DNA from 4 places in the Pseudomonas sp. NUPR-002 genome. Region 2 is predicted to be linked to each of the others. Evidence: riboswitches for the same ligand, from Rfam matches in the RefSeq annotation. Region 2 holds a riboswitch; each other region holds the start of a gene.
What was found. Region 2 has a riboswitch for cobalamin ahead of ACVWSC_RS11050 (TonB-dependent receptor). Riboswitches for the same ligand answer to the same signal wherever they lie in the genome.
Positions count from the first base shown of each region.

Region 1: it holds a riboswitch for cobalamin, as region 2 does, so the genes downstream of both, ACVWSC_RS14975 (CbtB domain-containing protein) here and ACVWSC_RS11050 (TonB-dependent receptor) in region 2, are expected to answer to the same signal.
Region 3: it holds a riboswitch for cobalamin, as region 2 does, so the genes downstream of both, cobO (cob(I)yrinic acid a,c-diamide adenosyltransferase) here and ACVWSC_RS11050 (TonB-dependent receptor) in region 2, are expected to answer to the same signal.
Region 4: it holds a riboswitch for cobalamin, as region 2 does, so the genes downstream of both, cobW (cobalamin biosynthesis protein CobW) here and ACVWSC_RS11050 (TonB-dependent receptor) in region 2, are expected to answer to the same signal.

Region 1 covers NZ_CM150476.1:3,302,280-3,309,492, forward strand. Annotated here, with positions in the region: gene ACVWSC_RS14960 (sugar phosphate isomerase/epimerase family protein) at 1-855, shown strand, start outside; gene ACVWSC_RS14965 (AzlC family ABC transporter permease) at 824-1,543, shown strand; gene ACVWSC_RS14970 (hypothetical protein) at 1,530-1,871, shown strand; cobalamin riboswitch at 1,906-2,123, shown strand; gene ACVWSC_RS14975 (CbtB domain-containing protein) at 2,242-2,439, shown strand; gene ACVWSC_RS14980 (CbtA family protein) at 2,450-3,142, shown strand; gene ACVWSC_RS14985 (cobalamin biosynthesis protein) at 3,148-3,549, shown strand; gene cobM (precorrin-4 C(11)-methyltransferase) at 3,578-4,324, shown strand; gene ACVWSC_RS14995 (DUF1272 domain-containing protein) at 4,339-4,572, shown strand; gene ACVWSC_RS15000 (CsgG/HfaB family protein) at 4,658-5,500, opposite strand; gene ACVWSC_RS15005 (curli assembly protein CsgF) at 5,528-5,947, opposite strand; gene csgE (curli production assembly/transport protein CsgE) at 5,944-6,339, opposite strand; gene ACVWSC_RS15015 (type II secretion system protein) at 6,336-6,866, opposite strand; gene ACVWSC_RS15020 (type II secretion system protein) at 6,841-7,213, opposite strand, start outside.
Region 2 covers NZ_CM150476.1:2,404,838-2,412,050, reverse strand. Annotated here, with positions in the region: gene ACVWSC_RS11075 (NAD(P)/FAD-dependent oxidoreductase) at 63-1,265, shown strand; gene thpR (RNA 2',3'-cyclic phosphodiesterase) at 1,331-1,879, opposite strand; gene lpxO (lipid A hydroxylase LpxO) at 2,095-2,994, shown strand; gene ACVWSC_RS11060 (carboxymuconolactone decarboxylase family protein) at 3,155-3,499, shown strand; gene ACVWSC_RS11055 (GNAT family N-acetyltransferase) at 3,583-4,140, shown strand; cobalamin riboswitch at 4,261-4,467, shown strand; gene ACVWSC_RS11050 (TonB-dependent receptor) at 4,574-6,709, shown strand; gene ACVWSC_RS11045 (MFS transporter) at 6,913-7,213, shown strand, end outside.
Region 3 covers NZ_CM150476.1:1,573,495-1,580,707, forward strand. Annotated here, with positions in the region: gene ACVWSC_RS07305 (C40 family peptidase) at 1-200, shown strand, start outside; gene ACVWSC_RS07310 (C40 family peptidase) at 335-868, shown strand; gene ACVWSC_RS07315 (O-methyltransferase) at 885-1,532, shown strand; gene ACVWSC_RS07320 (hypothetical protein) at 1,602-2,180, opposite strand; cobalamin riboswitch at 2,330-2,554, shown strand; gene cobO (cob(I)yrinic acid a,c-diamide adenosyltransferase) at 2,721-3,332, shown strand; gene ACVWSC_RS07330 (cobyrinate a,c-diamide synthase) at 3,329-4,624, shown strand; gene bluB (5,6-dimethylbenzimidazole synthase) at 4,621-5,268, shown strand; gene cbiB (adenosylcobinamide-phosphate synthase CbiB) at 5,268-6,176, shown strand; gene cobD (threonine-phosphate decarboxylase CobD) at 6,169-7,161, shown strand; gene ACVWSC_RS07350 (cobyric acid synthase) at 7,158-7,213, shown strand, end outside.
Region 4 covers NZ_CM150476.1:3,292,259-3,299,471, reverse strand. Annotated here, with positions in the region: gene ACVWSC_RS14950 (PLP-dependent aminotransferase family protein) at 1-934, opposite strand, end outside; gene ACVWSC_RS14945 (2OG-Fe dioxygenase family protein) at 934-1,641, opposite strand; cobalamin riboswitch at 1,980-2,176, shown strand; gene cobW (cobalamin biosynthesis protein CobW) at 2,272-3,339, shown strand; gene cobN (cobaltochelatase subunit CobN) at 3,343-7,104, shown strand; gene ACVWSC_RS14930 (magnesium chelatase ATPase subunit I) at 7,106-7,213, shown strand, end outside.

The sequences.
Region 1 (7,213 bases), 900 kb from region 2:
TTCCCGTCAATTGCCTTTTCCACCAACGTCTACGACAACCCGGCGGACATTCTGGGCTCGATCACCGATCTCGCCCGTTACTTCAATGCCGTGGAGTTCGAGATCGGCGAAGATGCCGAATCAGTGTTCTGGTCAATGAGCGACGATCAGCGCCTGACGCTGGCTCGGCAAATCCGTCAATTCACCGAACAGCACTCTATCACCCTGACGGTGCATGCCGGATGGTGGGGCCGTCAGTACAACCTATGTGCCAGCGATCCGGGCGAGCGTGCCCAAGCGGTGAACTGCCTGAGCGCCGCCGTGGTGTTTTCGCGCGAGGCCGGGGCCAGCAGTGTCACCTTCCACCCTGGTTACAGAGACCACCTGGATAATCAGGGGCTGCTGACCAACCTGATCAGCGCCATCAACCAGGTCACCGACCGCTGTGATACCGGCACACTCGCGCTGTGCCTTGAGAACATGGGGGGGCAACGCCCGAGTTTTCCGGTGTTCACTGTCGAAGAACATGTCCAATTTCATGCCCAGACCGGCTGCTTCCTAACCATCGACGTCACTCACCTGTGCTCGTTATTCCCTTACGGTCCCAGCCTGTTCGCTGCTATCGAAGCGCTAGCGCCGATCACCCGCCACCTGCACATCGCCGACCTCAACGACACCCATCATCAGCACTTGCCGCTCGGCGAAGGCAACCTGCGCCTGAGCGATGTGCTCAACCGCTTTGCCCGTAACGGCTATCGCGGGGTGGCGGTGGTAGAAGAGTTCATTCCACGCTTCTCCACCGAATACTATCTGGAGAAGGCGCTGGCCTATAAGGCCGGCGTGCATGAACTGTGTACCAGCCGTCATGCCGGTTGACGTCAGCCGCGCTGTGGCAGCACCACGCCGCGAAATCGCCTGCGCCATCGCTGATGCCCTGCCGTTCGTGTTCTCGCTGCTGCTGACCTTCAGCCTGATCGGCATGCTCGGACGGCGCAGCGGTCTGGACCTGTCGGCGCTGGTGGTGTTCAGCGGTCTGGTCATGGCCTCGCCGCTGCAACTGACCTTGTTGGAGACACCGGCACATCTGTTGAACAGCGCCGCTGTTGTACTGGCGGCGCTGAGCATCAATCTGCGCTTTCTGGTGTTCACCCTGAGTCTGAAGCCCAGCCTTGAAGGTCCGGTAAAAGCGTTTGTCCCGGCGTTAGCGGTGATGGCCAATGCCGCCTTCACCCTGATGTGCATCCGCAAACAGCAGCAGCCGATCAGTCGCCCCTACGCCAACACCGTGTGCTTCGTGCTGTACGCCGCCGCCCTGCTCGGGACGGTAGCGGGCTATTGCTTCGCCGGCCTGGCCGCCGAAGCGCTGATGGAACATGTCAGTGTGGTGATTGCGATCTTCATCAGCGCTTCGCTCGGCCAGATGGCACGTGAGCGCCACATTTTTCACGCCCAATGGCTCGCCGCGCTAGCCACGGTGGCAAGCCTGCTGTGGCTGGGGCAGATCAGTTTGCTGCTGGTGCTCAGCGTCACCGTACTGACGAGTTATGCCTATGACCGAGACTGATACCTTCTGGCGTTATGTGCTGATCTGCGCACTGGTCTCGGTAGTCTGCCGCCTGCTGCCACTGCTGGTGGACGTGCAGCGGCTTTCCGGTGGCGCGCAGGCGTTTATCGAGCGACTGGGCAAGTACACCTCCGTGGCGATGCTGGTCAGCTTGCTGGCGGGCGCGTTGTATCCGTTGGCCAGCCAACAGGTATTGAGTGCGGTGTGGTTCGGGCCGGTGGTCCTGGCCTGGTTGCTGAGCCTGACCCGTCTGCCGTCCTACTATACCTTTCTCATCGCACTGGGGGCCTATGCGCTGGGCACCTATGCACTGGCAGTGCTGTATTAATCGTCAATTGACGCGGAACCAGCCCCCATGCTCTCCTACACACCTTGTTACGGGTGCCCTTCACAGGGTGAAACGGGAAACCGGTGCCCATGTGCTTGTTGTTCAAGCCATGTCAGTCCGGTGCTGCCCCCGCAACGGTAAGCGAGCGAAGCGTCAGATCCACTGTGCAGTTGCATGGGAAGGTGATGCTTGCCGGGAGGCCAACGCCACCCCCTCGCGAGCCCGGAGACCGGCCCGCAACAGTGTGCACACAAGCACCACAGAACATAACAAACCCGCGGTGGGCGGGCGCTGTTCGAACCTCTGCGTGCCCGGCCCGCAGGGGTTTCATGCGCTCTATCCACCCGCTGACACTTCAGAGGGAAGCGCCATGTCGATCATCAGCAGCACCGGCAGCAACACAGACAACATTTCCGTCAGCACCACCCTGGCCCAACGCCTGACGGCTGCGGTCTGCGCCTCGATCCTGGGCCTGTGCCTGGTCTACTTCGCCGGTTTCTCGCGCATCGAAGCGGTACACAACGCCGCCCACGATACCCGCCACAGCGCCGCTTTCCCCTGCCACTGAGTAGCCAGCAATGATCAAGCGTATTGCCCGTACCGCCGGGTTTACCGGACTGTTGGCCGCCCTGCTGCTGACCCTGCTGCAAAGTTTGTGGGTGACGCCGCTGATTCTCAAGGCGGAAACCTATGAAAGCGCCGCGCCCGCCGTTGAGGCGCATGAGCATGCCCCGCGCGTGGCTGCCGATCACCACCACGACAGTGAAGCCTGGGCGCCGGAAGACGGCTGGCAGCGTGTGCTGTCGACCACCGGCGGCAATCTGGTGGTTGCAGTGGGCTTTGCCCTGATCCTTGCCGCGCTGTACACCCTGCGCGCACCGAAAAGCGTGATCAGCGGTGCACTCTGGGGCCTGGGCGGCTTTGCCGTGTTCTGCCTGGCGCCGACCCTGGGCCTGCCAGCGGAGCTGCCGGGAACCGCCGCCGCTGACCTGGCCCTGCGCCAGGCCTGGTGGGTGGGTACCGCCGCTGCAACTGCAGTGGGGCTGGCGTTGATCGTGTTTGCCCGGCACTGGCTGTTCAAGGCACTGGGGGTTGTGCTGCTGGTGGTGCCGCATGTGATTGGCGCGCCACAGCCTGAGGTGCATGAAATGTTGGCACCCGAAGCGCTGGAAGCCGAGTTCAAGGTCGCTTCGCTGTTGACCAACGCCGCGTTCTGGTTGGCCCTGGGCCTGATCAGCGCCTGGTTGTTCCGTCGCCCACGCCAGGCCTGAACGACATGCAGGTGTTCGTCGGCCTGGGTTGCCGACGCGGTTGCTCGGTCAAGACCCTGAGCAACCTGTTGCATCACACCCTCAAGGCTCACGACCTGCCACTGGCCAGCGTCGTGGGCCTTGCCAGTATCGACCTCAAGCACAACGAGCCAGGGCTGCTGCAGTTGGCCCAACAGCTCAAGCTCCCCCTGGTGTTCTTCAGCGCCGCGCAACTTGCCGCCTATGAGCCCTGGCTGAGCCATCGTTCAGCGGTTGCCTACCAGCACAGCGGTTGCTACGGCGTTGCCGAAAGCGCCGCCCTGGCCCTGGCCGAGCAGCTCGCCGGCCCGGCGCAGTTGCGGGTGCCTCGCACTTTGAGCAGCGACGCCAGCCTGGCATTGGCCACGGCCCCAGGCTTTAGCGGATAATCCGCCCTTTGTTTCCCAAGGATTGTGCATGACTGTCTATTTCATCGGTGCCGGCCCGGGCGATCCCGAGCTGATTACCGTCAAGGCTCAGCGCTTGATCCATCGCTGCCCGGTGATCATCTATGCAGGCTCGCTGGTCCCCGCTGCCGTGCTGGAAGGGCATCGCGCGCACACCGTGATCAACAGCGCTGAATTGCATTTGGCGCAGATCATTGAAGCCATCAAGCAAGCGCACGACCAGGGGCAGGATGTCGCGCGGGTTCACAGCGGTGACCCGAGTCTGTACGGCGCCATTGGCGAGCAGATCCGCTACCTGCGCGAGCTGGGCATTCCTTACGAAATCGTGCCCGGGGTTACCGCCGTGGCGGCCAGCGCCGCCCTGCTCGGCTGCGAACTGACCCTGCCCGACATCGCCCAGACCGTGATCCTCACCCGCTACGGCGACAAATCGCCGATGCCGCCTGGCGAGCAACTGGCCGACCTGGCCCGCCACCGCAGCACCCTGGCGATTCATTTGGGGGTCAAGCACCTTGAGAAAATCGTCGTAGAACTGCGCCCGCACTATGGCGGTGATTGCCCGATCGCGGTGGTGCATCGTGCGACCTGGCCTGACCAGGACTGGGTGCTCGACACCCTGGATGGTATTGTCCAGCAGGTACAGGCCAAAGGCTTTCGGCGCACAGCACTGATTCTGGTTGGCCACGTACTGGCCAGCGACAGTTTTGCCGAATCGGCGCTGTACCGTGCCAGCCATGCTCATTTGTATCGTCCCTGACGGAGAACTGGATCATGCTTGAACTGCGCCCGTGCTGCGAATGCTGTGGCCGTGACTTACCCGGTGACAGTCCGGAGGCGTTGATTTGCTCGTTCGAATGCACCTTCTGCACCGACTGCAATGCGCGCACGCTCCAAGGCCAGTGCCCCAACTGTGGCGGTGAGCTGGTTAAACGGCCTGCCCGGGCGGCGGAGAAGCTGGTCAAGTACCCGGCCTCGACTACACGCATCGTCAAACCACACTGCTAAAGGCACTGTGTAGGAGCGGGCTTGCCCCGCGATAGCGATAGGTCAGTCACATCGCATCGCGGGGCAAGCCCGCTCCTACACGGGGTCATGGGGTTTGGTATTGGCTCAGGTATTTGTCCAGGGTCGCTTTGTCACCGCTGCCATCGTCGGCCACTTGCCACAAGCGCCGCTCGATGCCTTGTGCCAGCAGGTGCCCCACGGCCGCTTCGATGGCCGACAGCACGCACAGCTGGGCCGGTTCGTTGGTGGTGTAGCCCACTTCCGCTTCCAGCAGCTTCTTGAACTCGATGAATTTGAACACCCCGGCGCTGCGCCCAACCGAGTAGATGGTTTTGCTGGTCATGACGTTGGCCAGCACCTGCCCACTGCGCACGTCCACCGCCCGCAAGTTGACCGAGACCTGGTCGACCCGGTACTCACGGGAGATGTCGATCCCCAGGTAACGCGCGCCCTCACCCCCACTGCGTACGTTGGTGTCATAGGCAATGATGCCGCCCTCGAGCATCAGGTTGGCCGCCTGCAACGGTGGCAGTTCGCCTTGAATGTTCAGCGGCGCATCCGGTTTTTTCTGCGAGGCGCGGATGATTTTGCGTTCGGTCAGCAGGTTCTGCAGCCCTTCACGCTCCAGCACCACGAACCAGCCGCTGGCCTGCAAGGCATCCATCAGCATGCTCGCCGCGCCTTGGGTGACGCTGGTCGAGAATGAGCTGGCCGGGGTCGGTTTGTACTGCCCGGTCTGGTCACGGAAACCGTAAACCACCGCCATCAACCGGCCTTTAGGGCGCGGCATGTTAAGCAGGTCGTAGTAGGTCGAGGCCCGCGGGGTCAGCGTCGGACTTTCGCTGTCTTGCTCAGCCGGCATTGGCTCGCGCAGGCTGCAGCCTTGCAAGGTGGCCAGGATCAGCAGTGTGGTCAGAAATCGTTTCATGATTGTCACTCCCCATTTCCTGGCCTTTCAAGGGTTCAGGCCATTGACCAGAACTTCTGATATTTCACCGGTTGCGCGGTCGGTAATCTGGATGGTCAACGCGCCGGAATCATCCAGTACGTTGATGATGAAGGCATCAGTCTGCAGGCTGCCGGTGGTGCCGTTGTTGATGTTATTGAGCAGCTGCGACAGCAAACGCGACTCCAACTGGCTGGTGAAGCGCTCCAGGGCTGAAGTGCCGGCGAGTGCCGAAGCACGGTCCTTGATGGCCGGGTCTTCGTGGTCGTTCTGCGCCTGGGCGTTATTGAGCAGCCAGGTACCGTTGAGCGGGTTGCCGCCAAAGGCCGGGTTGACCGGGGTGTACACCAGTTCAGTGGCGTTGGCCTGGCTGCACAGGGCAGTGAGCAAGACCAGAGAGGCCAGGCGGGAGGTTTTGTTGTTGTTCATAGCTCGTCCCTCTCAAGATCGGTGGTGTCCTGCAGCAGCATCTGCAGCTTGCGCTGGATGATCTGCTCCTTGACCAGGTCAGCCGCCTCGTATGCGGCGTCCTTCAGTTCTGTGGTGTTGGGTGGCAGAAAGCGCCGGTAGATCACGCGTTGTTCAAACTCGACCGTTACCAGGCTGCCCCAGCGTGCATCCGGCCGCTCCCGTACCACCAGGTTGAAGTCCAGACGGCTGGTGGCACGCAGCCGCTCGGCGAAGCTGTAATAGAAGTCATGGCCGATGTGCGAGATGGTGTTGTCGACGATAAAGCCCATCATCTCGTCCTCGGCGCCGCCTCGCGCGGTGCCGGTCAACAGCACCAGGGCCAGGGCGCAGGTGGCCAGGCGGCGGTTCATTGCCCTGCTCCTTGTGCCGGGCTTTTAGTGCCACTGGCGGCAGATTCGGAAAAGGCTTTTTCCGCCACGAACTGCCAATCGGAGTAATGCTCCAGGCCATCAAAGTCCGACCACTGCGCGGCGAAACCGGTCTGCTTCATCGGTGTCAGGTCAGATTGGCTGTAGACCCCAGTGATACGGCCATCAATCGAGCGCAACAGCCCCCATTCATCGCTGCCGGTAATCGGGTCGGGGTACAGGCGCCGCAGATGACGCTTGATCCCGGGGTAGCGTGGGTCTTCGAGCAGCTCGTCGAGGGTCTGCGGGTATTGCGCCAGGCCCGGCGACTCGCGGTAATAGCTGCGCAGTGCCTGGGCATACTGGGTACCGACCCAGAGCAGGTCACGCTCACGATCGCGCAGGCCCTGGGTTGACCACAGGGTAACGGTCGAGCTCAGGGCGATGCCGGTCACGGCGATCAGCAACAGTACCCCCAGGTAGGTGAAACCTGCCTGATCGGCGCTACCACTCGGCATAGAGGCTGCCATCGCGCGCCCTCCCGGTTGCACCGCTCTTGATATCCGCCACCGCGCCACTCACGCCTTCTGGCGGTGCCACCACTTGCCAGCTGTCACGGCGCTCGGTGATCGGGTCCAATGGCGGATTGCGCAGGTAACGTTGCTCGACCAGTTGCTCCAACGACTCGGGATAATGCCCGGTGTCACCGTAGTAGTGGTCGAGCGCTTCGCGCATCACCGCCAGGCTCTGGCGCAACGTAGCCTCACGCGACGTTTCCAGGCTCTGGAAGTAGCGCGGCATGGCGATGGTCATTAAGGTGGCAATGATCGCCATCACCACCAGCAACTCGATCAGGGTAAAGCCTTGGTTGCGTCGC
Region 2 (7,213 bases):
CGCTGACCAGCCTTGCTTTGCGGCCACGCACCGTCACCCTCTTTTCACTGTGGAGCAGCTAAATGAAACAGCACATTCTGATTGTCGGCGCAGGTTTTGGTGGGGTCTGGAGCGCGCTGAGCGCCGCCCGCCTGCTGGATCAACATGGCCGCAGCGATGTCGCCATCAGCGTCCTGGCGCCACAAGCCGAACTGCGCATCCGTCCACGCTTCTACGAGCCTGAAGTGCATCAAATGAAAGCGCCGCTGGCCGAGCTGTTCAACGCCGTGGGTGTCACCTTTATCCAGGGCGCTGCCGAGCAGATCGACGTAGCCGGCAAGCGCGTCAGCTACACCGACGCCCAGGGCCTGCGCAGCGACATTGCCTATGACCGCCTGGTAATGGCCGCTGGCAGCGGCGTGTTCCGTCCTGACATCGACGGCCTTGAGCAGCACGCCTTCGATGTGGACCAGATCGAATCGGCAGCGCGCCTGGAACAGCACCTGAAGTCGCTGGCCAGCCTGCCCGTCTCAGCGGCACGCAACACCGTGGTGGTGGCTGGCGGTGGTTTCACCGGCATCGAAACCGCAACCGAAATGCCTGGCCGCCTGCGTGCAATCCTCGGTAACGACGCCAACATCCGGGTGATCATCGTTGACCGTGGCGCCAAGATTGGTGCGGCGCTGGGCGAAGGCATCAGCCCGACGATCATCGAAGCGTCCGAAGCGCTGGGCGTGGAGTGGCGCGTCAATGCCTCGGTGGCGAGCGTAGACGCCAACGGCGTAACCCTCGCCGATGGCCAGCGGATCGAGGCCAACACCGTGATCTGGACCGTGGGCGTTCGCGCCAGCGCGCTGACCACGCAAGTGCCCGCTGAACGTGATGCACAAGGGCGCCTGCATGTAGACCGCAACCTCAAGGTCAAAGGCCAGGAGCATGTGTATGCCACCGGTGATGTGGCCTACGCCGCCACCGATGACGAGGGCAACTTCGCCGTGATGTCCTGCCAGCACGCCATTGTCCTCGGGCGTCACAGTGGCAACAACGTGGCGGCGGACCTGCTCGGTGTCGAGCCGGTGCCTTACAGCCAGCCCAAGTACGTCACCTGCCTGGACCTGGGCGCCTGGGGTGCGGTGTACACCGAAGGCTGGGACCGTCAGGTAAAACTGCTGCGTAAAGAAGCCAAAGAGCTCAAGACCCAGATCAACTCCGTGTGGATCTACCCACCAGCGGCCGACCGCGCCACCGCCCTGGCGGCAGCCGACCCGCTGATTCCTATCGTCTAACGGCCAAGTTGTGGGAGCGGGCTTGCCCCACGATAGCGCTGTGTCAGTCACAACGCATCGCGGGGCTAGCCCGCTCCTACCGAGTACTGCGCCAGCGGCCAGTAACGCCCCTTGCGTGATTCGTACAAGGTGAAGTGACGGGCACGCAAAACAAAGTCCGCCGCCACCAGCGCCTCCGGGGGCGGCCCCTGATAGTCGCGGGCCAGGGTCAGGTGTGGCCGATACTCTCGTGGCGCCTCGGAAAATCCCAGCGGCAGCAGCGCCTGTTGCAGGCTGTAGACCAACTGCCGCAGCGCTACCGGGGTCTCACTGGGGGCCAGCACCAAGGCCTTGGCCGAACGCCATACCTCAAGACGGTCGAGGGCTACCGTAATGCTCTGGCCAGGCACCTTGACGGCGCCTGCGGCAGCCAGGATTGCCGGCAGTTGAGCGGTATCCACCGAACCGAGAAACATCAAGGTCAGGTGAAAGTTCGCCGACGGCACAGGTCGCCCTTTTTCCATCCTCAGTTCGCTGCGCCACTGGGCCAGCGCCCGGCGCTGATCCGCGGTGCAATCGAGGGCGAAAAACAGCCGCTTGAACGGCTCGCCCGTTTCGCGAATGCCTTGCACCATGCCCTGTCCTCCTTCTCGCTGGTGGTAATGCTCAGTCTGCCGCAAGGCAATGGGCCCGGACTACATTTGCCGTAAAAATCACGCAGCGCAAACCTTTGCGCGTGGGACTAATGTCGGACACGGATCGCGTAACATTTAGTACAAACCCCGGCCATGATTGTTTATGCTGGCGAGCTCATGCCATGGCGCATCGCCACACCGACAAGTATCCGCCCATGAAAATCTTCCTCGTTCTGCTGTTTGTCTGTTCGATTGCCTTCGTGCATTTTCGCGGCAAGGTCCGGCACAAGATCACCCGTCAACTGGGGGACCATTCCAGCTTCCTCGCCCCGGTCAACGCGTTCCTCTACTTGTTCTCCAAACTGCCGGCCAAGCCCTATCTGCCGGTTGAGTCCTTTCCTGAACTCAAGCCACTGCAGGACAACTGGCAAGAGATTCGCGCCGAAGCCCAGCAACTGCTGCATGTCGGCGAAATCAAAAGCTCGCAGAACTACGACGACGTCGGTTTCAACTCCTTCTTCAAGAGCGGCTGGAAGCGTTTTTATTTGAAGTGGTACGGCGAAAGCCACCCTTCGGCGATGAAGCTCTGCCCGCGCACCACCGAATTGCTGCAAGGCATTGGTACGGTCAAAGCGGCGATGTTCGCCACCCTGCCGCCAGGCTCGAAGCTGGTACGCCACCGCGACCCGTATGCCGGCTCCTACCGCTACCACTTGGGCCTGGACACGCCTAACGACGATGCCTGCTACATCTGCGTGGATGGCGAGAATTACGCCTGGCGTGACGGTGAAGGGGTGATTTTCGATGAAACCTATATTCACTACGCCGCCAACCACACCGAACACAACCGCATCATCCTGTTCTGCGACGTCGAGCGCCCGCTCAAATACCGCTGGGCCACCGCCTTCAACCGCTGGTTCAGCCGCAACGTCATGGCCGCCGCGGCTGCGCCGAACGATGCCGGTGACAAAACCGGCGGCATCAACCGTCTGTTCACCCGCATCTACAAGATTCGTCAGCGTGGCAAGGCGCTGAAAAAGCGTAATCGCACACGCTACTACCTGGAAAAATGGGCAGTGGTGGCGGCGTTGCTGTTGCTGTTCATCTACATCTGATCTGCACGCTATCGCGGCGCACCCCACCCCGTTCCACATCCTCTTGCTGTACCCGCCCCCCACCAAAGTACTGATTAACTGCGCCCAACGACCAACGGCGCCCCACAGAGAAAAAAACTAGCTTCACTGTTCATGTTGCCAACCGCACAAGGTGAAAACGATGAGCATGATGGACTGGGACGCCTACCGTAAGCAGTTGATGGCCGGTATCGGCGACCTCAAGCAACTGTCCCCTGACACCGTCAACGGTTATATTACCGCCAGCGGCGCCGGGGCCAAAACCAACCACCTGGATGCCAAGACCCGTGAGCTGATCTCGCTGGCGGTGGCGGTCACTACCCGCTGCGACGGCTGCATTGCGGTGCACTCGGCGCAAGCCGTCAAACACGGGGCCAGCCGTGAGGAAATCGCCGAAGCGCTGGGTGTCGCCGTCGCCATGAATGCCGGCGCCGCACTGGTGTACTCGGCGCGAGCGCTGGATGCCGTGGGTAAGGTCGAGCAGTAGCGCCAGCCGTGCCGGCATGCACAAACAGTTGCATGCCGGCATTAACGCTTTCAGACTTGCGGTTCACCCTGCCAGGAACCGCCATGATTCACATCCGCCCCATGACCGCCGCCGACTTCGAACGTTTCTGGCCCACCTTCCAGGCCATTGTCGCGGCCCGCGAAACCTATGCCTTCGACCCAGCCATGAGCCAGGAACAGGCGCGTCAGCTGTGGCTGGAATCACCGCTGCATACGCTGGTGGCCGAAGAGGATGACCAGCTCCTGGGCTCGTACTTTCTCAAGGCCAATGCCGCAGGCCCCGGCAGCCATGTGAGCAATTGCGGCTACATGGTCAGCGAGGCTGCGCGCGGCCGCGGTGTGGCTCGCTTGATGTGCGAGCACTCGCAGCGTCTGGCGCGTGAGCAGGGTTTTCTCGCCATGCAGTTCAACTCGGTGGTCGCCAGTAACGAGGTGGCGGTGGGCTTGTGGCAAAAGCTCGGTTTCGACGTGGTCGGGCGCCTGCCGCGCGCCTACCGGCATGCGCGTCTGGGCCTGGTGGATTGCCTGATCATGTACAAGTGGCTGGAACAACCGCAGCAGCCGATGCTGATCGGGCGCAAGAACATCGAGGCGGTGGTGTCGCGCAAACGCGGCCGCTGATTATTCCGGTAGGAGCGGGCTTGCCCCGCGATTGCGGTGTCAGGTAGATCGCTATCGCGGGGCAAGCCCGCTCCCACAGACTTAAGCGCAACTCATTGACTGCAAAGGCTTTCAATGTTCAGATGCGCGCCAGTTTCAGGTGTCCTGCGCCGCCGTGCGCAGGGTGAAACGGGAAGCCGGTGCATCACTCAAAGTGACTAGTCCGGCGCTGCCCCCGCAACGGTAAGCGAGCGAAGCCTTCGATACACCACTGTGCTCCGGCATGGGAAGGTGAAGGCCTTCATGACCCTCGCAAGCCCGGAGACCGGCCTGAAGCTTTGTTTGGCAACCCCGCGGTGGGCGGGCGCAGGCCGGTTTGCGGGCGCCTGCGCGCGCAATTCCTTCATGCGTTGTTCCCTCCGGGATTCATTCCTTCCAAAGATTGTGGAACGACATGTCCCGTAACTCCAAGCTTCACACCCTGGCGGCCAATGCCCTGGCCCCCTGCCTGGCATTCTCCTTGCCGACCTTCGCCGCAGAAACCGGCACCCTGGCCCTGCCATCGACGGCCATTACCAGCACCAGCGACAACCAAGCGATCAGCCTGGCCACGCCATTGCCGGCCGGCTCGCGCCTGAACCTCAGCGCCATGGACACCCCGGCCAGCACCAGCAGTATCAGCGCCGAACAGATCGAAGGGCGCAACAACCAGACCGTGCAAGACGCCGTCAGCCGCTCGCCGGGCATCACCTCGGTGGCAACGCCAGGCAACGGCAACACCGCGTTCTCGGCCCGTGGATTTCAAGGCCACGGTTCGGTGATGACCTTGTTCGACGGCTCGCGCATGTACACCGGTGCTGGTACCCAGACCTTTCCGGTCGATCCCTGGATGGTCGAACGAATCGACATCATCCGCGGCCCGGCGTCGGTGCTCTACGGTGAAGGCGCCACCGGTGCAGTGATCAACGTGATCCCGAAAAAACCGTTTCTGGGCGAGATCCACAACCACCTGCGCCTCGGCTACGGTTCCTACGACCGCCAACAACTGGGCCTGGACAGTGGTGGTTCGTTGAGTGAACGCCTGAGCTACCGCCTTACCCTCAACCAACAGGCGAGCAACGGCTGGGTGGATCGCGGCGATTCGAAGAACCTGGCGATGAGCGCCGCCCTGCGCTTCGACGCCAGCGACAGCCTCAGCTTTACCCTCGCCCACGAGCGTGGCGACGCCGAGCCGATGAACTACTTCGGCACCCCGCTGATCGACGGCCACTACCGCGACAGCCTGCGCAAGAAGAACTACAACGTACAGAACGACGTGCAGCGCTACCACGATGAGTGGACTCGCCTGAACAGCGACTGGACCCTGAGTGACTCGATCAGCGCCAGCAACCAGCTGTACTACCTGAAAAGCCGCCGACACTGGCGCAACGCCGAGGACTACACCTGGGACAGCAGCCTGGGGCAACTGCAACGTGGCAGCTACCTGGAGATCAAGCACGACCAGGAACAAATCGGCGACCGCCAGAGCTTTACCTTCGACCACAACCTGTTAGGCCTGAACAGCAAAACCGTGGTGGGCGCCGAGTACAACCGTATTCGTTTCGGCATCAACAGCAACTCGCCGTACAACGACATCGGCGGTGATTCTATCGACCCGTGGAACCCGGCACCCGGCGACTTCCACAGCGCCAGCCCGACCCGCCCGCAGTCCCAGAGCACTACCCGCACCTTCGCCCTGTTCGCGGAAAACCGCACGCAGCTGTCTGAGCGCTGGTCGCTGGTGACCGGCGTGCGCCGTGATCAGAACCACATCGACCGTGACAATCTGGTCAACGACAGCCGCAGCGACCGCAGCCTCAGCGGTGGTAACTGGCGTGCCGGCCTGGTGTTTGCCATGACCGACGAGCTGTCGCTGTACGGGCAGTACTCCACCAGTGAAGATGGCGTCAGCGACCTGGTGACTCTCAGCCCCAGCCAGCAAAATTTCGACCTGACAGAAGCCAGGCAAACCGAGTTCGGCATCAAGCAGCTGTTCTGGGACGGCCGTGGTGAGTGGACACTGGCGGCCTATCACATCGTCAAGAAGAAACTCTTGGTCGACAACCCGGTGACCCACCAGAAGGAACAAGCCGGACAACAGACCTCCGACGGTATAGAAGCAACCCTGGAACTGGCCCTGGCCAACCAATGGCAAGTGTCGGCCAACGCCTCGGTGGTGCGCGCCAAATACGATGACTTCGAGCAAACGGTCAACGGCCAGTCGGTCTCGCGTGCGGGTAACCGTCCAGGCAACGTACCGCGACGCACTGCCAACCTGTGGCTGAACAAAGGCCTGGGCTACGGTGTCGATGCCGGCATGGGCGTGCGTTACGTTGATGCGCGTTATGCCGACACCGCCAACACCCAGACCGTCCCGGGCTTCACCGTGGTCGATGCCAACCTCGGCTGGCAGGTACTGCCCGATGTGCGCCTGGGCCTGCAGTTGAACAACCTGCTCGATCGCCGCTACGCCGCGACTGCCCACAGTGGCGAGCAGTGGCTGATGGGTGAACCGCGCTCGTACTTGGCAACCATCGACTACAGCTTCTAAACATCCCCCTGGTAGGCGCGGGCTTGCCCCGCGATCGCGGTGTGTCAGTCCCACCGCGATCGCGGGGCAAGTCAGTGGATATCTGCAAAAAGCTGATTATGCTTCAAACAACCTTGCAGTAATGCAAGACCGCGAACCCCAGGGCCAGGGTGCGGTAATTCGAGTAGGTGCTCCGGCCTATTAAAACAAGTCGGAGAACAGTCATGGCGGCAATCGACAGTACGTCCAGCGGCAGCACGCCCAACCGCGGGATTACCAAAGAAGAGCGCAAGGTAATTTTTGCCTCGTCCCTGGGCACCGTGTTCGAATGGTACGACTTCTACCTGTATGGCTCACTCGCCGCGATCATCGCCAAGCACTTCTTCGCCGGCGTCAACGAAACCACCGCGTTCATCTTTGCCCTCCTCGCCTTTGCCGCAGGCTTTGCCGTACGGCCATTCGGCGCCATTGTGTTCGGCCGCCTGGGCGATATGATCGGGCGCAAATACACCTTTCTGATCACCA
Region 3 (7,213 bases), 830 kb from region 2:
TCTTCAGCACCAATGGTCGCGGTCGTGTCAGCCACGCCGGGATCTACCTGGGTGACGATCAGTTCATTCACTCCAGCAGCCGCCGCAGCGGTGGTGTGCGCATCGACAAGCTCGGTGATCGCTACTGGAGCAAAACCTTTATCGAAGCCAAGCGTGCATTGGCCATGGCACCGACTGCGACGACTATTTCGCGCAACTGAACCCTGGCCTTGCCATACCACGGCGACGTCGCTGAAAAGCGCGTCGCCGTGCGTGTTTACAGAAAGCGTCTAATCTAAATTCTCAACTATTTCCGGCCACACCGCCGGACGGCTTCAGACAGGATGTTCTGACCATGGCGATGAAGGCGCGCTTCGCTCTACTTTCCCTGCTGGCACTGCTCGGTGCCTGCTCCAGTCATGCCCCGAAACCCGCCAAAGTGGTTAAACCGGTGGTCATGGCGCCTCAAGTGTATTTCTCTCCCGTTGCTGAAGATGTGCTGTTTCAGGCCCTGGGTCTGGTCGGTACGCCTTATCGCTGGGGTGGCAATACCCCCGATTCGGGTTTTGATTGCAGCGGCCTGATCGGTTACGTCTATCGTGACTCTGCGGGTATTTCACTGCCGCGTACCACCCGTGAAATGATCGGCATGCGTGCGCCCACTATCGACCGCACCGCGTTGCAGTCGGGCGATCTGGTGTTCTTCGCCACCAATGGCGGCTCCCAGGTCAGTCACGCTGGCATTTACGTGGGTGAGGGGCGCTTCGTGCATGCCCCGTCTGCCGGTGGCACCGTGCGTCTGGATTACCTGTCCAACAGCTACTGGAACAAAGCCTACCTCAACGCCAAGCGCGTTCTGGCGCCGCCTCAACTGGCGCGTAACCCCTGACCTGGCGAGGTAGGCGATGACGGCACAAACGCTATACCTCGACGATGCGCTCTACCACTACCTGCAAGCGGTGTCTGTTCGCGAGACACCGCTGTTGGCGCGTTTGCGTGTGGAAACCCAGGCCTTGCCCGAGGCGCGCTGGCAGGTAGCGCCGGAGCAAGGGCAATTGCTGGCCTTGCTGGTACGCCTGATCGGTGCACAGCGAGTCATCGAGGTGGGTACCTTCACCGGCTACAGCGCGCTGTGCATGGCCCAGGCCATGGAGCAGGGGCAACTGCTGTGTTGTGATCTTGAAGGCAGCTACAACGCGATTGCCTGGCGCTACTGGCGTGAGGCGGAGGTGGCACAGCGCATTGAATTGCGCCTGGGGCCTGCCTTGAAGACCTTGGCGAGTCTGCCGTCAGAGCGCTACGACCTGATCTTCATCGATGCCGACAAGGCCAATTATCCGGGTTATCTGGAAGAGGCGCTGCGTTTGCTGCGTTGCGGTGGGCTGGTGCTGTTCGACAACACGCTGTGGAGCGGGCGGGTGTTGCAGGAACAGCCTGACAGTGACGATACGCGGGCGATCCAGGCGTTGAATCTACAGCTCAAGGATGATGCGCGGGTGGACCTTTCCCTGTTGCCGATTGGGGACGGTTTGACGTTGTGTCGTAAGCGTTGAGACTCAATCGCGGGGCAAGCCCGCTCCTACCCTGTAGGGACGGGCTTGCCCCGCGATCGTGCCCTGATTTCAAGCCTGCTTGAGCAGCAAGGCAACCCCCGGATAATACTGCCCCGCCTCGTTATGCAGCTTGCGGTAGGCATAAGGGAAATACCAGGCAATGGCGCAAGCCGTATGCTTTTGCAGATCTTCAACCAGGTCCTGCAGCTCTTCCGGGCTGGCATGCTGCCCGGCTTTCCACGGGCTGGCGAACAGCGCAGCCACTTTGAGCTGACTGGGGGCGGCCACCTGGCGGGCAGCGAACACGGTTTCCTGCAGGGCGTTGCTCAAGTCAAGGCGGCCGATACGCGGCCAGCGCTGGCTGCCTTGCAGGTAGGCGGCCTCTTCACGATTGGCGATGTACAGGTCGCAATGTCCTTCGCGGTCGCCTTCGTCGCGCTGCTTTTTACTCGGGTGGTGTTGCAAGGTCACGAGCTCAGCTTGCCAGGCGGCAGCGCAAAGCACACTGAGGTTGGTTTGAGCGCCGTGCCAGTAAGGCGCTTCGCTGTCGCCCAGGGTCTGGTTGAGTCGGTCAATGCATTCAACCCAGCGCTCCAGCGCCGGGCGCAGGAATTCCAGGCGCGGGTTGTTGATGATCAGACCTTGCATGCCGTTCTCTCCTTTATCGTTGTAATTGAGTGCAGCCAGATCATGGCTATTTGATATCACTGATATCAGGGTGACACAAGCCGACAAACACGCCATTGATCCAGGCCAGTGCAGCACCTTTCATTGACGCTCCGGGTGCAACCCTCTAACCTTCGCGACTTGTTTCAGGTGCTCTGTGGGCTGCGGTCTGGCAGGGTGAAACAGGGAAGCCGGTGGCTGCGCTAATGCGTGCGAGTCCGGCGCTGCCCCCGCAACGGTAGGTGAGTCAAGGTCGCGCATGGCCACTGGGTAATGAACCCCGGGAAGGCGCACGACCCTGGGTGTTCAAGGCCCCGCTCACAAGCCCGGAGACCGGCCTGTTACAGCCAACGGCATCACGGAGGGTGATGCGCGTATCCTTCGGCCCATGCCGCAGCCTTGCGCGTTTCTCCGTCTGCCTTATCCATTCATCTATTACTGTCTTTTTTGCCGCGAACGCTGTACGGCCCTGTGCCGACAAGCTCGCTGCGAACTGACGGATAGTGCTATGCGGAGACTGCGATGACTGAATCCAATGAGCGTGACGAACGCCACCTGGCGCGTATGCAGCGCAAGAAGGCGGTGATCGACGAGCGTATTGCCAATGCGCCGAACGAGTGCGGTTTGCTGCTGGTGCTCAGCGGCAATGGCAAAGGTAAAAGCAGCTCCGCTTTCGGCATGCTGGCCCGGGCCATGGGCCACGGTATGCAGTGTGGCGTGGTGCAGTTCATCAAGGGCCGCAACAGCACTGGCGAAGAACTGTTCTTCCGGCGCTTTCCAGAGCAGGTGCGTTACCACGTGATGGGCGAGGGATTCACCTGGGAAACCCAGGACCGCCAACGCGATATTGCCGCCGCTGAAGCTGCCTGGGCGGTGTCGCGTCAACTGCTGCAAGACCCGGCCATTACCTTTGTGGTGCTGGATGAACTGAACATCGCCCTCAAACACGGCTACCTCGACCTGGAGCAGGTGCTCAGCGACCTGCAGGCGCGCCCGCCGATGCAGCACGTGATTGTCACCGGGCGTGGCGCCAAAGACGAAATGATCGAACTGGCCGACACCGTCACCGAGATGGGCATGATCAAGCACGCCTTTCAGGCAGGCATCCGCGCCCAGAAAGGCGTTGAGCTATGAGTGACACGCGCCACTGCCCGGCGGTGCTGATCGCCGCCCCGGCCTCTGGTCAGGGCAAGACCACCGTGACCGCCGCTCTGGCGCGGTTGCACCGCAATCTCGGGCGCAAGGTGCGGGTGTTCAAGTGCGGCCCGGACTTTCTGGACCCGATGATCCTAGAACGGGCCAGCGGCGCCCCGGTGTACCAGCTGGACCTGTGGATGGTCGGTGAGCAGGAAAGCCGTCGGCTGCTCTGGGAGGCAGCAGGTGAGGCCGATCTGATTCTGATCGAAGGGGTCATGGGTTTGTTCGACGGCACGCCATCGAGCGCTGACCTGGCCCGGCATTTTGCCGTGCCTGTGCTTGCGGTGATTGACGGGACCGCCATGGCCCAGACCTTCGGTGCACTGGCCCTGGGCCTGGCGCGCTACCAGCCGGACTTGCCGTTTGCAGGCGTGCTGGCCAACCGTGTCGGTACCTTGCGTCATGCGCAGTTGCTTGAAGGCAGCCTGACCGAAGGGCTGCGTTGGTACGGTGGCCTGTCGCGGGAAACCGGGATCGAGCTGCCAAGCCGCCACCTGGGCCTGGTGCAGGCCAGTGAACTCAACGATCTGGATGTGCGCCTGGACGCCGCCGCTGCGGCGCTGGCAGCCAGTTGCGAGTCGTCGTTGCCGCCGGCTGTGGCCTTCGCTGCGCCGAGCGTGCAGGTCATCGAACCCTTGCTCGAGGGCGTAACCGTCGCTGTGGCCCGGGATGAGGCGTTTGCCTTTACCTATGGCGCCAACCTCGAGCTGCTGCGCGCCATGGGCGCCGAGCTGAAGTTCTTTTCACCGCTGCATGATCGTACGCTGCCGCAGACCGACAGCCTGTACCTGCCGGGTGGCTATCCGGAGCTGCATCACCAGGCGCTGGCTGCCAACACCTCGATGCTGGCGGCGATTCGCGATCATCACCAGGCCGGCAAGCCGGTGCTGGCAGAGTGTGGCGGCATGCTCTACCTGCTGGAGAGCCTCACCGATGTCGCGGGTACGCGTGCCGAGTTGCTCGGCCTGTTGGCAGGCGAGGCGGTCATGCAGAAGCGCCTGGCTGCCCTGGCGTTGCAAGCGGTGGAGTTGCCGGAGGGCACCTTGCGCGGGCACACCTACCACCATTCGCTGACCACCACCGAGTTGCAGCCGATTGCCCGCGGGCACAGCCCCAATGGCGGGCGCGGTGCCGAGGCGGTCTACCGTCAGGGCCGCTTGACGGCGTCCTACGTGCATTTCTACTTTGCTTCCAACCCCCATGCGGCGGCGGCGCTGTTGGCGCCATGAGCGATCAGGCTTTCAGCGATGCCGAGCGCGCCGCGGTGTACCGCGCCATCGGCGAACGCCGCGACATGCGCCATTTCATCAAGGGCGAGGTAGCCCCTGAGCTGCTGGCGCGCCTGCTGGCGGCGGCGCATCAGGCCCCCAGTGTCGGGCTGATGCAGCCCTGGCGTTTTATCCGCATCACCGACCAGGCCTTGCGCCAGCGTATACAGGCGCAGGTGGAAGCCGAGCGGGTGCGCACGGCCGAGGCGTTGGGCGAGCGTTCGGATGAGTTCATGAAACTCAAGGTCGAAGGCATCAGCGAGTGCGCTGAGTTGCTGGTGGCCGCCTTGATGGATGACCGTGAGAAGCACATTTTCGGCCGCCGCACCTTGCCGGAGATGGACCTCGCTTCGCTGTCCTGCGCAATCCAGAACCTGTGGCTGGCGGCGCGTGCCGAAGGGTTGGGCATGGGCTGGGTGTCGTTGTTCGAACCTCAGGCGTTGGCCGAGCTGTTGCACATGCCGGCGGGCGCCAAGCCGCTGGCGATTCTGTGCCTGGGCCCGGTCCGGGCGTTTTACCCGGCGCCGATGCTGGTGCTGGAGGGCTGGGCTGCCGAGCGCCCGCTGAGCGACATGCTCTTTGAAAACCAGTGGGGAGAGTCTTGATGAGTGTGGCGTTGCTGACCGTTGCCGGTGTAGCGCTGGATGCGCTGCTGGGCGAGCCCCGGCGTCGGCATCCGTTGGTGGCTTTCGGGCGTCTGGCCGGGCGCCTGGAGCAGCGTTTCAACGCCGGGGGATGTGGCTGGCGCAGCCACGGCGTCACGGCCTGGTTTCTGGCAGTGATTCCCCTGACCTTGTTGGCCACCTTACTGTCCTGGCTGCCCTACATCGGCTGGCTGGTGGAAATTCTGGCGCTGTACTGCGCGCTGGGGCTGCGCAGTTTGGGCGAACACGTGACCCCGGTTGCCGCCGCATTGCGTGCCGGTGATCTGGAGCAGGCACGCCAGCGCGTGGGCTATCTGGTCAGCCGCGAAACCCGCGAGCTGGACGAAACCGCCGTGGCACGCGCCGCCACCGAATCGGTGTTGGAGAACGGCAGCGATGCGGTGTTTGCAGCGCTGTTCTGGTTTGTCGTGGCGGGCGCGCCGGGTGTGGTGCTCTATCGCCTGAGCAACACCCTGGACGCCATGTGGGGTTACCGTAACGAGCGCTTCGAGCGTTTTGGCTGGGCGGCGGCGCGTATCGATGATGTGCTCAACTACATTCCGGCACGCCTGGTGGCGTTGACCTACGCTCTGCTCGGCAAGACCCGACTGGCCCTGAGCTGCTGGCGCCGTCAGGCACCGCTGTGGGACAGCCCCAATGCCGGGCCGGTGATGGCCGCTGGCGCGGGCGCCCTGGGTGTCGAACTGGGCGGCCCGGCGGTGTACCACGGTGAATTGCACGAACGCCCGCAACTGGGCGAAGGTCCGGCGGCGGATGCCGACGCCATCGAGCGTGGCTGGCGTCTGGTGTGTCAGGGTGTGTGGTTGTGGTTGCTGCTGATGTGCCTGGGGGCTGAACTCTATGCTTGAACACGGTGGGCGCCTGCAACGCGCCGTGCAGCACTACGGCATTGCCCGGGAGCAATGGCTGGACCTGTCCAGCGGCATTGCCCCGTGGTCGTTTGCCATTCCAGAGATTCCACTGCGTGCCTGGGCGCGCTTGCCCGAGACCGACGATGGCCTGGAGCAGGCCGCCGCCGGGTATTACGGTGTCGAGCACCTGCTGGCGGTCGCCGGTTCCCAGGCCGCGATTCAGGCCTTGCCCCAGCTACGCGCGCGCGGCACGGTGGGCGTGCTGTCGCCGTGTTACGCCGAGCATGCCGAGGGCTGGCGCCGTGCCGGGCATCAGGTGCTCGAACTGCGCAGTGAGGAGGTCGATGAGATGCTCGACAGCCTTGATGTGCTGGTGGTGGTCAACCCCAACAACCCAACCGGTTGCCTGCATCCGGCTGCACAGTTGCTGGGCTGGCACCAGCGTCTGGCGCGGCGCGGCGGTTGGTTGCTGGTCGATGAAGCGTTCATGGACAACAGCCCGCAGCACAGCATTGGCGCCCATGCCCAGCAGGCGGGGCTGATCGTACTGCGCTCGTTTGGCAAGTTCTTCGGCCTGGCCGGGGTGCGGTTGGGCTTCGTGCTGGCGGAGCCGCTGCTGTTGCAACGCCTGGCGGAATTGCTGGGGCCCTGGACCGTCAGCGGGCCGACGCGAACGCTGGGCCAGGCGTGTTTGCTCGACAACGCCGCGCACCAGCAGCAGATCGCTCGTTGTGCCGCTGCCAGCCAACGCTTGGCCGCTTTGCTGAGCCGGGTCGGCTTTGCCCCGACGGGGGGCTGTGATCTGTTCCAGTATCGGGTGATTGATCAGGCTGCACAGGTGCATGAGTTCATGGCCCAGCGCGGCATCCTGCTGCGGCTGTTCAGCCAGCCCGCCAGCCTGCGCTTCGGCCTGCCAGCCACTGATGCGGATTTTCAGCGCCTGGAACAGGCACTCAACGATTACTGCAAGGAAACACCATGACGACCCTGATGGTGCAGGGCACCACCTCCGATGCAGGCAAAAGCACACTGGT
Region 4 (7,213 bases), 890 kb from region 2:
GTCGGGCATTGCTGCACATGCGTTGGGCGTAGGCCTTGCCGTAGTGGTGCATTTCCACCAGGGTCATGAACAGTTGCAGCAGGCTTGGCAGGTTGGGCGAGGACACCAGGCCCGCGCTGATCGACTGCTCGATTTGCTGCGCCAGGTCGGCGCGCCGACAGACAATCAACGCCCGGTGTGGACCGGGCAGTGACTTGTGGGTATTGCCCTGCAGAATGTCCGCACCTTCATCGAGCGGGTTGGCAAAGGTTTGGCCGGCGATCAGGCCGAGGGTATGGGAAGCGTCGTAAATGATCAGGGTGCGCCTGAAACCGTGGCGGTCGAGCAGCTCGCGCAACGGTCTGATGGCGATCACAGCGGTTGTCAGGCCGTGATCGAGCAACACCGCCGCAGGTTGGTGGCCCAGCCCGTGAAGCTGTTCGTCGAACCCGGCCAGATCGATCTGGCCGTGGTTATCCAGGCGCAAAAAGCGGCTGCGCCTGCCGATGTTGTGCACCATTGGCCGACTGGCGAAATGCCCGCCGCACGCTGGCGCCAGGGAGAAAACCGTGTCGCCGGGGTTGGTGAGGGTGGCCAGCACGCTCAGCGTGCAATGAACGCCGGAAAGCACTCGGTACTCCACGAACGCGGCGTTGAACATCGACTGTGTAGCCTCGGTGGCCAGGGCCTTGAGCTCATCGACCTCGGGAAAATGTTCGACATGCATGCCGTTGAACTCAGCCGCGTAATGGTGTCCCGTCGCAGTTTCCGCGTTGAATAAATAGCGGTCGTAATGACGGTTTTGTCCGAGTGTTCGTGCGGTTTCAGACAGTATGTTTTCATTGGCGGTAAGTGAAAGTGTTGTGTGGCGCCTGACAAGTGCCTGATTGAACTGTTCGATAATATAGTTGTACGTGCTGGGGCAGGTGGCGGCTAAAGAAGCTGAACCTTTCATCAGTGGTTTATCCTGTCGAAATCGATAATCAACATGTCACGCCAACCCTGTTGTGCGCCTTTAAACGTTTGCAGTGGGGAAACTTCATGCAAGAGTGCGCGATCATTCAACACGATTGTTTCCATGTAACGGGTCAGCGTTGCACTGAATACAAGTTCTGCGTGTTCGCGGTATATTCGGCTTTCACCTCCTGTGACTGACTCGCGTTTGATCAGGTGCTGAAAAACGAAGTCATGCCCGTCGCGGTGACGACCTTCGGGTGTAGCCTGGCCTTGATTGTGTGGGTCGCAAAGGGTTCTGAACTGGTGACAGGTCACCTGCCAGTCGTGCGGCCCAACGGTGAAGTCCATCAACGTCAGGTCGGCGGCCAGCAAGGCCATGAGCACCGGCGAACCAGTGAATTCCGGCTCGCTGCGCGCATAGATACGCTCGAGCCCACCCAGCAGCGGGTTGTCGGTTGCGGATTGGTAGAAGCGACAATCGTCGAGGGGCTTCCAGCGTCTTTCTCGCTGAAGATACTCGAACTTGCAGATTCTGCGCTTGCGGATACCGTGTTGCGCACCTAAATAAGCGTCCGCTTCTAACCTGTCCCAGCTGGCATTGAATGCATCACAGGTTTCGCCGCCCAGTTGCGTAACGGGTAGCGCCGGATACTGGAGGCAACTGACATACTGATACGCTTTCAGCTGCATGGAAAGTTCAAGCATTACGGCATTGTCCGAATGCCGTAGAGCTGTGTTAGCGCTCATGTGAAAATCACACTTATTGGGGTGTTTTGGTAATGCTCAGGCATACAAGAGTTCCTTTCTTGTGTGGCTGGTTGCTTGGTGGTAATCATGCTTGTCGCGTTTCTTTGAATTATCAAATCGGTATTTGTAATTCTATGTTGCTGAGTTGTTTGTCTGTAGGGTTGTGAGTTTGTGTATAAACAGGAAATAACTTACAAGTTACGCTATTGCTTTAAACATGTTTGTTTGAGGCTGCAGGCTGCGGTTTGTCGCGTTGACATTAAGGCTCCAGGCATTGACCCGCCTCGCGTGCATGCGTAGCCTTGCGCCTTCGAGGTTCTTCGGCGTTGGCCGAAGCTAAGACGGGAACGCGGTTAAAGCCGCGGCTGCCCCCGCAACTGTAAGCATTGAACGGTTCGACACAGCCACTGCATCGCTGCGGGAAGGCGTCGTTCAACTGGCCAACGGCCAGTAGCATGCAAGCCAGGAGACCTGCCTCGAACCGTTTTCGACATCAACCGGGCGGGGTGATCCGGTGGCGAACGCGCCCAGGCAATACAGCCTGTGGCTCTCGTCGCGCATGCCCGCCATCCTGCCAAGGGCATCCGCATGAAAACACTGGCCAAACTTCCCGTCACGATCGTTACCGGCTTCCTCGGCTCGGGCAAAACCACACTGCTGCGGCACATGCTCGACAACGCGCAGGGGCGCCGCATTGCGGTGATCGTCAACGAATTCGGTGAGCTGGGTATCGATGGCGAAATTCTCAAGCAGTGCAGCATCGGTTGCACTGAAGAAGAGGCCAGTGGCCGTGTCTACGAACTGGCCAATGGCTGCCTGTGCTGCACCGTGCAGGAAGAGTTCTTCCCGGTGATGCGTGAGCTGGTGGCGCGGCGCGGTGATCTGGACCACATCCTTATCGAGACCAGCGGTCTGGCGCTGCCCAAACCACTGGTACAGGCCTTCCAGTGGCCAGAAATCCGCAACGCCTGCACCGTTGACGCAGTGATCACCGTTGTCGACAGTCCGGCGGTGGCCGCCGGTACCTTCGCCGCCTACCCGGAGCAGGTCGATGCGCAGCGCAAACTCGACCCTAACCTGGACCACGAGTCGCCGCTGCATGAGCTGTTTGCCGACCAGTTGGCCAGTGCCGACCTGGTTGTACTGAACAAGGCCGACCTGATCGCTGCCGACGACCTGGCCAAGGTGCGCGCCGAAGTCGAGGAAGAACTGCCGCCAGCGGTCAAAGTCATCGAGGCCAGCAGTGGCCGCCTGCCGCTGGAGGTGTTGCTGGGCCTGGGCGCTGAGTCCGAAGCGCACATTGATGGCCGTCGTACCCACCACGACAGCCACCATGATGGTGACGATCACGACGATCATGACCACGATGCCTTCGATTCGATCTCCATCGAGCTGCCTGAAGCCGACGACAGCCTGCTGCTCGACGCCCTGACGCAACTGGTGGTGCAGCATGGCATTCTGCGGGTCAAAGGCTTTGCCGCGATTCCGGGTAAACCCATGCGTTTGTTGATTCAAGGCGTGGGCACGCGGTTCGATAAACACTTCGATCGCGCCTGGCGTAGCGAAGAGCCGCGCATCACGCGCCTGGTGCTGATTGGCCAGGAGCTCGATGCCGCTGCGCTGGAAGCGAGCCTGCGCGCTGCCCTGGGCGCCTGACCCATGCATTTGCTGCGGACCCAGCCCGGTGGTTTTGTACCGGACGACAGTATTGCCGACCTCGGCCAAACCCCCGCCGAGCTGGTCATTCTCTGCAGCGGTGATTCACACCTGGCACTGTTGGCGGCAACCGCCCAACAGTTGCCAGAAGATTTCCCCAGCCTGCGTCTGGCCAACCCGATGCAGGTTCAGAACCATGCCTCGGTCGACCTTTATGTCGACCAGGTGCTGCGCCATGCCAAGGTCATTCTGGTGTCGCTGCATGGTGGCGTCGGTTATTGGCGCTATGGCGTCGAGCAGTTGCTCGAGCTGGCGGCCCGTGGCGTACAACTGATTCTGGTACCGGGTGATGATCGCCCGGACCCGGAGCTCAGCAGCCTGAGCACGGTGCCAGCGGAGCAGACCGAGCGGCTTTGGCACTTCTTGCGCCAGGGCGGCAAGGCTAATGCCCTTCACCTGTTCAATTACCTGGCCAGCGAGTACCTGCAGCGCGATTACGCCTGGTGCGAGCCGCAGCAGTTGCCGCGCACGTCGGTGTATCACCCGCGTAAAGCCAGTGCTGAACTGGCTGACTGGTTTGCCGAGTGGCAGGTCGATCAACCGGTGGTGCCAATTCTGTTTTACCGCTCGCATTTGCAAGCGGCGAACACCGCGTTTATCGATACGTTCTGTGAACGCCTGCACGCCGCTGGGCTGAATCCTTTGCCGATTGCGCTGGCGAGCCTCAAGGAGGCGGGCTGCCTGAGTCAAGTAGAGGACTGGCTGGACGCGGTCGAGGCGGCGTTGATCATCAACACCACCGGGTTTGCCCAATCCAGCCCGGAACAACCGCACCTGCGGCCGTTTCGCCGGGATATTCCGGTGCTGCAGGCGATCTGCGCGCAAGACAACCAGCCGGGCTGGGAAGCCAGCGAGCAGGGGCTCGGGGCGCGCGACCTGGCCATGCACATCGTCTTGCCGGAGCTGGACGGGCGTATCATCACCCGGCCGATCAGTTTCAAGGACCTGGCCTGGCGCAGTGAGCGCAGCCAGTCGGATGTGGTCTGCTACCGCCCGCATGCCGAGCGCATGGACTTTGTCGCAGAACTGGCGCGGCGCTGGAGCGTACTGGCGCAGTTGCCTAATCAGGACAAGCGCGTGGCCTTGATCCTTGCCAACTACCCGACCCGTGATGGCCGGATTGGCAACGGCGTTGGCCTCGACACCCCGGCAGCGGCGCTGAACATCCTCCGTGCCCTGCGTGATCAGGGCTATCCGCTGAGCGATCTGCCAGAGAACGGCACGGCACTGATCCAGGCGCTGCTCGGCGGCGTCAGTAATGACCTCGACAGCCTCGACCAGCGCCCCTGCCTGCAAAGCATGGCCATGGCGGACTATCGGGCTGCGTTCGCTGCGCTACCGCAAGCTAATCAGGACGCCGTGCGTGAACGCTGGGGCGAGCCCGAGCAGGACCCGATGTGCCGCAACGGGCGGATGATGGTCGCCGGTCTGCGCTTTGGCCTGACCTTTGTAGGCATCCAGCCAGCACGCGGCTATCAACTCGATCAAAGCGCGGTGTACCACGACCCTGATCTGGTGCCCCCGCATGGCTACCTGGCGTTTTACTTCTGGCTGCGCCATGGCTTTGCTGCCGACGCGCTGATTCATGTCGGCAAGCACGGCAACCTGGAATGGTTGCCGGGCAAGGGCGTCGGGTTGTCTGCCAGTTGCTGGCCGGATGCGCTGATCGGGCCATTACCCAACATCTATCCGTTCATCGTCAACGACCCGGGCGAGGGTGCCCAGGCCAAACGGCGTACCCAGGCGGTGATCATCGACCACCTGATGCCGCCGCTGACCCGGGCCGAAACCTATGGCCCGTTGCGGCACCTCGAAGCCTTGGCCGATGAGTACTACGAAGCGCAGTTGCTCGACCCGCGGCGCGCCCGCGAACTGCAACGGGATATTCTCGAGCTGGTGCGCGACAACCATATCGACCGCGAGCTGCAGCTCGAAGGTGCTCTGGATGATGCGGCGGTGTGGCTGCCGCGCTTGGACACCTATCTGTGTGACCTGAAAGAGTCGCAGATCCGTGACGGCCTGCATGTGTTCGGCGAGTCGCCAAGCGGGCGCTTGCGCATCGACACCTTGCTGGCCTTGTTGCGCGTTGCACGCGGTGATGGCCGTGGTGCCAATGCCAGTTTGCTGCGCGCCCTGGCACGGGCGCTGGCCTTGGCTTTCGACCCGCTCGACTGCGACCTCGGCCAACCCTGGGAGGGGCCGCGTCCGGCACTGTTGCAAGCACAGAGTGAGGCGCTCTGGCGTACCAGCGGTGATACCCGCGAACGTTTGGAACTGCTTGCTGGCCAGTGCATTGAGCAGGCCTTGGCAGGCACTGTCGCGCTGGATGATGAGCCTGCCTGGGACGATGTGCGAGCCGTACTCACGGCGTTGCAGCAGACCATTGCACCGCAACTGGACGCTTGCGGCCCGGCAGAACTGCAAGGGCTGCTGGCTGCCCTGCAAGGGCGCTTCGTCCCCGCCGGCCCGAGTGGCGCACCCAGCCGTGGGCGCCTTGACGTGCTGCCGACCGGGCGCAATTTCTTTACCGTGGATGTGCGCAACCTGCCGACCACCACGGCGTGGCGCATTGGCTTTGCCTCGGCCAACCTGATCCTTGAGCGTCATCTGCAGGATCACGGCGATCACTTGCGTCAGCTCGGTTTGTCGGTATGGGGCACGGCAACCATGCGCACCGGTGGCGATGACATTGCCCAGGCCATGGCGCTGTTAGGTGTGCGCCCGGTGTGGGCCAGCGGCAGCCAGCGTGTCGACGACTTTGAGATCCTGCCCTTGAGCCTGCTCGACCGGCCGCGGGTGGATGTGACCTTGCGGGTCTCCGGATTCTTCCGCGACGCCTTCGGTAACCTCATCAAACTGTTCGATGCTGCCGTGCAGGCGGTCGCCGCGCTGGATGAGCCGGATGACCTCAACCCGCTTGCCGCCAGGGTGCGCAATGAACGTACCGAGCTGCAAGCTCAGGGGCTGAGTGCCGAGCAGGCGGCGCGCCAGGCGGGCTGGCGAGTGTTCGGCGCCAAACCTGGTGCCTACGGCGCCGGCGTGCAAAATGCCATCGACGGGCAGCTGTGGGTCGAGCGTAAAGACCTTGCCGAGGTTTACCTCAACCACGGCGGCTACGCCTACGGCGCCAGCGATGAAGGTACACCGGCGCGCGCCGATTTTGCCCGGCGTCTGCAGCATGTTCAGGCAGTGATTCAAAACCAGGACAACCACGAGCATGACCTGCTCGACTCCAATGACTATTACCAGTTCCAGGGTGGCATGCTGGCGGCCGTCGAAAGCCTGGGCGGCCAGCCAGTTGCCAGTTATCACGGTGACCACAGCCAGCCGGATCGCCCGCGCATTCGCACCTTGAAGGAAGAGCTGAACCGGGTTATCCGCGCTCGGGCGCTGAACCCGAAGTGGATCGACGGCGCCAAACGCCATGGCTACAAAGGTGCCTTCGAGCTGGCCGCAACCGTCGATAACCTGTTCGCCTTCGATGCCACCACGCATTTGATCGACGATCACCACTACCAGGCCTTGGCCGACGCCTATGTGCTCGACGCGCAAACCCGCGCATTCTTGCACCAGCACAACCGGCAAGCCCTGCGCGACATTACCGAGCGCTTGCTTGAAGCCCAGCAGAGAGGCCTGTGGGAGGCGCCGGGGGACTACCGCGAAGCCCTTGAAGAGCAGCTGCTGGACAGCGAAGAAGAGACCTGAAATGACTGAACCTGCACATTTTCCCCTGTCTGCCGTGGTTGGCGCCGAGCCACTGAAGCTTGCCCTGTGCCTGACCGCGATCGACCCGAAAATCGGTGGGGTGTTGATC